DNA from 3 places in the Nitratireductor rhodophyticola genome. Region 2 is predicted to be linked to each of the others. Evidence: predicted binding sites of a transcription regulator. Region 2 holds the regulator's gene; each other region holds the start of a gene.
The links. The regulator LexA, encoded in region 2, represses DNA repair genes until DNA is damaged. The targets are predictions, from matches to a motif close to TGTTCNNNNTGTGTTCNG.
Positions count from the first base shown of each region.

Region 1: KUG85_RS12140 (helicase-related protein) is a predicted target of LexA. The motif match lies at 1,275-1,292, and genes of this name have one in related genera.
Region 3: KUG85_RS14430 (YifB family Mg chelatase-like AAA ATPase) is a predicted target of LexA. The motif match lies at 1,489-1,506, and genes of this name have one in related genera.

Region 1 covers NZ_JAHSSF010000003.1:229,338-231,539, forward strand. Annotated here, with positions in the region: gene KUG85_RS12140 (helicase-related protein) at 1-1,131, opposite strand, end outside; gene phbB (acetoacetyl-CoA reductase) at 1,799-2,202, opposite strand, start outside.
Region 2 covers NZ_JAHSSF010000001.1:573,590-575,791, reverse strand. Annotated here, with positions in the region: gene KUG85_RS02700 (MarC family protein) at 1-560, shown strand, start outside; gene lexA (transcriptional repressor LexA) at 660-1,379, shown strand; gene KUG85_RS02690 (NAD(P)H-hydrate dehydratase) at 1,533-2,202, opposite strand, start outside.
Region 3 covers NZ_JAHSSF010000003.1:704,194-706,395, reverse strand. Annotated here, with positions in the region: gene KUG85_RS14430 (YifB family Mg chelatase-like AAA ATPase) at 1-1,232, opposite strand, end outside; gene gshB (glutathione synthase) at 1,566-2,202, opposite strand, start outside.

The DNA of each region.
Region 1 (2,202 bases), on a different contig from region 2:
CACACAGGCCTCCCACAGGAGCCCGACACGCTCACGTCCCTCGGCCAGCGCCCGGACATCCCCTTCACGCGACAGGAATTCGAGCACTTTCGCATCGGCGGCCGGCAGCGCGCGCGTCAGGCCATCCACGGGCGGCGGCGTATCGAGCGACGCCTTGAGCGCATCGACGCTTGAGAAGTCGAACGACGCCGTGCGCCATTGCAGCACCTTCACGGGGTCGAATTCATGCGCCTCGATGCGGTGGACCAGTTCATCGGCGAAGGGATCGACCTGGCCGGTAACGCCAAACGTGCCGTCGCGCAGGTGCCGGCCGGCACGGCCTGCGATCTGGCCGAGCTCCGCCGGATTGAGATCGCGATACTGGAAACCGTCGAATTTGCGGTTCTGCGCGAAGGCCACATGATCGACATCGAGGTTGAGCCCCATGCCGATCGCATCCGTCGCCACCAGATAGTCGACATCGCCGGACTGATAGAGCGCGACCTGTGCGTTGCGCGTGCGGGGGCTTAGCGCACCGAGCACCACGGCCACCCCGCCGCGCTGGCGGCGGATCAGCTCACCGATGGCATAAACCTCGTCGGAGGAGAACGCCACGATGGCCGAGCGGCGTGGCAGCCGCGTGATCTTGCGTGAGCCGGAATAGGTGAGCACCGACATGCGCGGCCGGGTGATGACGGAGAGGCCCGGCAGGAGCTTCTCCAGTATGCCGCGCATCGTGCCGGCCCCGAGCAGCAACGTTTCCTCGCGGCCTCGCAGATGCAGGATACGGTCGGTGAAAATGTGGCCGCGCTCGAGATCAGCGGCAAGCTGGACCTCGTCGATCGCAACGAAGGCCACATCGGCCTCACGCGGCATCGCCTCCACCGTACACACCGAAAAGCGTGCCCCCGGCGGCGCTATCTTTTCCTCGCCGGTTATCAGTGCCACATGCTGCTCGCCCACCTTGGCGACCACGCGCGAATAGACCTCGCGCGCAAGCAGGCGCAGCGGCAGGCCGATAATGCCGCTGGAATGCGCAACCATGCGCTCGATGGCGAGATGCGTCTTGCCCGTGTTGGTAGGGCCGAGGATGGCTGTGACGTTGCGCCCCGAAAGCACCCGGGGGCTGGCGTTCTGATTCTGGAAATTCATAGGGCCCGGAAAGCCGTCTACCTCAGCGAAAAAAGGCGAGCACACGGGTTAGCACGCTTTGCCTCCGCATTCCAAGGCAAGACTGTCATTCCCCCGACAATGACTGCCATATGCCTTCGCATATCCATGCATCCGTTAAGGTTTGGAACGAGTCTGGAACGAATCGGCGACGAATCACTGACTTTGCAGATTTCTCGTTTTGTTCACCCCAACATACTGTATGACGCAGAGGAAGCGGAACTAGATGCTGAATCGGCGCCAAACCGGAAGTGCCGCAAAGGAAGGGCAAGCGTTAACCTTTTGCAGGCAGCGGAGACGCAGGCCCGTTCCACTCTGCACAAGCATAAGATTTTGTTAGGAAAATTTGACCCGCCGTTAACAGCCGCGCCGCGCGGGTTGAGACCTGGCATTAACACTTCGACCAAACCCGGAACGAATCGGCGACGAATCAGTGATATCGCAATGTTCCCGGTACGTTCACCGCTACATCTGGTGTTTTCCACCGCCTGTCGACAGACAGCGCACACCTTATCCACAGCTCGGCTCCGGCAGGATGAAAGCTCCGTTAACCGAATTGCTTCAAATTGATACAGGATCGAGGAATCCGGAACGCCATGATCGATCCACAGCGTCCCGAAAATTTACGGCGCGGCACGCCTGATTTTCATCAGATGAAGTATTGCCCGCCATTGACGGTCAGCGTCGAGCCGGTCACGAAGCCTGCATCGTCGGACGCCAGGAAGAGCACCGACCGTGCGATTTCCGACGCCTCGCCCAGCCGCCCCACCGGGATCTGCGCGATGATCTTCTCGCGCACCGCTTCCGGCACGGCCATCACCATGTCGGTGGCGATATAGCCCGGGCAGATCGCATTCACCGTCACATTGAAACGCGCCCCCTCCTGGGCCAGCGCCTTGGTGAAACCGATCTCGCCGGCCTTGGCGGCCGAGTAATTGGCCTGCCCCATCTGGCCTTTCTGACCGTTGATCGAGGAAATACTGATGATCCGGCCGAACTTGCGCGAGCGCATGCCGGCGAAAACCTGATGCGTCATGTTGAAGACGCCGTTGA
Region 2 (2,202 bases):
CGCTCTTTCTCGCCCTGACGGTGGGCATGAACCGGTCGGAGCGCAATCAGGTCGCCGTTCGGGCGGCGATCATCGGCTTCGCGGTCCTCGCTCTCTTCGGCGTGGCCGGCAGCGCCATACTCTCCGTGTTCGGGATCACACTTCCCGCTTTCCGCGTGGCGGGCGGCCTGCTGCTCTTCTTCATCGCCTTCGAAATGATCTTCGAGCGCCGCCAGGAACGCCATGAGAAGAGCGCCGAGCGCGCCATCACCCGTGACATGATCCGAAACATCGCCGCCTTTCCGCTGGCGATCCCCCTGATAGCCGGTCCCGGCGCGATTTCGGCCACCGTTCTGCTCTCGGGTTCCTTCGGCGGACTGGCCGGAAGCGCGACACTGCTGGCAATCCTGGCGACAACGATCGTCATCACCTACGCCGTCTTCACGCTTGCCGAGCGCGTCGACCGCTTCCTCGGCGAGACAGGACGCTCGATCCTGACACGCCTTCTCGGCGTTATACTGGCCGCGCTCGCCGTGCAGTTCGTCGCCGATGGTGCCAAGGCGCTGTTCGCGGCGCCGTAGCCCCGGTAAACCGCACACAAATGCCGGGAGTTGCGGAACACAACTGGAACATATAGAGTATGTTCTGGTTTTGTTTTTAACTGATTCTCGGTGGCGCCCATGCTGACCCGCAAGCAGCACGAACTTCTCCTGTTCATCCACGAGCGGCTGAAGGAGACAGGAATTCCGCCCTCCTTCGATGAAATGAAGGAAGCGCTGGACCTTGCCTCGAAATCCGGCATTCATCGATTGATCACCGCGCTCGAGGAGCGTGGCTTCATTCGCCGGCTTCCCAATCGGGCTCGCGCACTGGAAGTTCTGCGCCTCCCCGATTCGATTGCTCCCGGCCTGAACCCCGGCGCACGCAAATTCTCGCCCAGCGTCATTGAAGGCAGCCTCGGCAAAGCCCCCTCGCCCCAGCCAAAACCCGCCGCCAGCAATGATGACGGTCTGGCTGGCGTCGTCTCCGTGCCGGTGATGGGGCGCATCGCTGCCGGCGTTCCCATCGACGCCATTCAGCACCAGACACATTCCATCGCCGTCCCCCCGGACATGCTGAGCGGCGGCGATCATTACGCGCTGGAGGTCAGGGGCGATTCCATGATCGAGGCGGGGATCTTCGACGGCGATACCGTCATCATCCGCGAAACCCAGACCGCCAATCCGGGCGAGATCGTGGTCGCGCTGGTGGATCAGGAAGAAGCAACCCTGAAACGCTTTCGCCGCAAAGGCGCGTCGATTGCCCTTGAAGCTGCAAACCCGGCCTATGAAACGCGGATTTTCGGCCCCGACCGGGTCAAGGTTCAGGGGCGTCTGGTTGGATTGATGCGCCGTTACTGAAGTATGTTGCAGTCAGGTGGAAAAAACTGACTGCAAAATCCTCCAACGCGGCGACGGCGGGTCGAGCCGTCTGTGTAGCCCCCACTTTTCTTCCACAGCCGGGTACACCCCGTTCGTTTCTCCCCGCCGGTACGTCCCGCTCGCTTCGACCTTTCAGCGGACATGTTCCGGGAACTGAGACTGCAGAACCCGGGGCAGCATCTCGGGCAGATCTTCGGCGATAAGCCCTCGGCCGAACACTCCGCCGGCCTCCGCATGAAGCCAGACACCCGCGCAGGCTGCTTCAAATGCCGGCATCCTCTGTGCCATCAGACCAGCCACGATTCCGGACAGGACATCGCCTGACCCGGCTGTGGCCAGGTGCTGCGTTGCGTTCACATTGATGGCTGCCCGCCCGTCGGGCGCCGCAACCACCGTATCCGGTCCCTTGAGCACGATTGTTGCACCGGATCGCATGGCTGCCTCCCGGGCCCGCTCCACTTTCGAGACCTCCGGCGCATCTTCAAGACCTGCAAACAGGCGCCCGAATTCGCCTTCGTGCGGTGTCAGAACGACCTGCGCGGCGGAGGCCTTGATCATGGCGAAAAGCGTCTCCGGATCGCCGCGAAAGGCGGTGATTGCGTCCGCATCGAAAACCAGCCCGCCCACATCGTCCACCTGATCGAGAAGGCTGCGCGCAAAACCTCGCGTCCGCTCGCCTGTTCCTGCCCCTGGCCCCAGCACTGCACCGGAAGGCGCGCGATCACGCAGGAACGCCTCCAGTTCGTCCACCGTATCGGCCTTGCGCAGCATGATCGAGGTCAGATGCATTGCGTTGACGGAG
Region 3 (2,202 bases), on a different contig from region 2:
CGCTCGGCCACGGCAGCGCTCGTTTCGGCCCGCCCTGCCCCGCCGATGAGATCTCCGGCAGAAACCGCAGGAACATCGATGCGAAGATCGATGCGGTCGAGCAGCGGACCTGAAATGCGCGCCTGATAATCCGTCACGCAGCGCGGCCCGCGCCGGCAACGATGGCCGGGCTCCCCCGCCATGCCGCAGCGGCACGGGTTCATGGCGGCGACAAGCTGGATGCGCGCCGGGTAGCTGACCCGGTGATTGGCACGGGCGATCACGCATTCGGCGGTCTCGAGTGGCTGGCGCAGGGAATCGAGAACCTGCGGGGAGAACTCCGGCAATTCATCGAGAAACAGAACGCCATGATGGGACAGCGAGGCCTCGCCGGGCCGGGCCTTCAACCCGCCGCCCACGATGGCCGCCATGGATGCGGAATGGTGCGGCGCGCGAAAGGGGCGCCGGTCCGACAGTTTCCCATCCGCCAGTTCGCCGGCGATGGAGGCGATCATCGAAACCTCCAGAAGCTCGCGCGGCGCGAGCGGCGGCAGGATGGACGGCAGGCGCTGCGCCAGCATGGACTTGCCGGCGCCCGGTGGCCCGACCATCAGGAGATTGTGGCCACCGGCAGCCGCCACTTCGAGCGTTCGCTTGGCGGCTTCCTGCCCGCGAATATCGGCAAGGTCCGGCACCGTGGACGGCGGCGGATAGAGCGCCGGCTCCGGCCGGCTCATGACCTGGCTACCCCGGAAATGATTGGCCAGCGCGATGAGGCTGCGCGGAGCGAGAATATCTATATCCGCGCCGGCCCATGCCGCTTCCGCGCCACAGGCGTGGGGACAGATCAGGCCGCGTTCCATGGCGTTTGCACCAATGGCAGCCGGCAAAACACCATTGACCGCAGCGACCGTGCCATCGAGCGACAGTTCGCCGAGGACGACGTAACCCGCCAGCGCATCTGAAGGGACAGCGCCGAGCGCCGCCATCAGCCCCAGAGCGATGGGGAGATCATAATGGCTTCCCTCCTTCGGCAGATCGGCGGGGGCGAGATTGACCGTCACCTTCTTCGGCGGCATGGACAGGCCGGAGGCATGAAGCGCGGCCTGCACCCGCTCCCGGCTTTCCGCCACCGCCTTGTCGGCGAGCCCGACGATCTGCATTCCCATCTTGCCGGGGGCAACCATGACCTGCACGTCGACGGGAACGGCCTCCACCCCCTGAAAGGCCACAGTGCGGACATGCGAAACCATGCGTTATCCCCCCAGCCACGCCTGAACCGGCTGTTTCTGGATCGCCATGCACCCATTCGGGCGCACAAAGGCGGTCCAGGTCTTTGAAAGGGCATCGGAACAACCCGAAAACCGGTACCCACTTTTCGGTCCGATGCCCTGGCATCCACAAGACGCAGGCAGGCCTGCATCCCGGCAAGACGCATCAGAAATACAGCCAGAACAAGAAATCTCATCGCCCTGCAACTTCATTGAAGCAGGTTCCGGCGATCAGATCAAGAACGTTTCAGGAACAGGCAAGCGTATGGGTTGTTTTCGGGTTGCAGGCGGTTGTGCCGGCGGAACAGGGCCATATCAGCCGCCGGCCCGACGCGCCTCAACGGCCTCCCAGAACAGGGCGGCAATGTCGGCTCCGCCGAACCTCTTCACCTCCCGGATGCCCGTTGGCGAGGTCACGTTGATTTCCGTCAGCCAGTCGCCGATGACATCGATGCCGACCAGGGTGAAGCCGCGTTCGCGCAGGGACGGGCCGATGCGCGCGCAGATCTCGCGCTCGCGCTCGGTCAGTTCCGCATGTTCCGCGCGGCCGCCGACATGCATGTTGGAGCGGGAATCATGATCGGCGGGAACCCGATTGATAGCACCGACGGGCTCGCCCTCGATGAGGATGATGCGCTTGTCGCCGCCCCGCACCTCTTTCAGATAGCGCTGCACGATGAAAGGCTCGCGGAAGGCGCCCATGAACATCTCCAGCAGCGAAGCGAGATTGCGGTCACCCTCCCTCAAATGGAAGATGCCCGCACCGCCATTGCCGTAGAGCGGCTTGACGATGATGTCGCCATGCTTTTTCCGGAAATCGTCGACCTCACGCGTGTCACGCGTGATGAGGGTTTCGGGCATCAGGTCCGCAAACTCGGTGACGAAGATCTTTTCGGGACTGTTTCGCACCCAGGACGGATCGTTGACGACCAGTGTCTTCGGGTGGATGCGG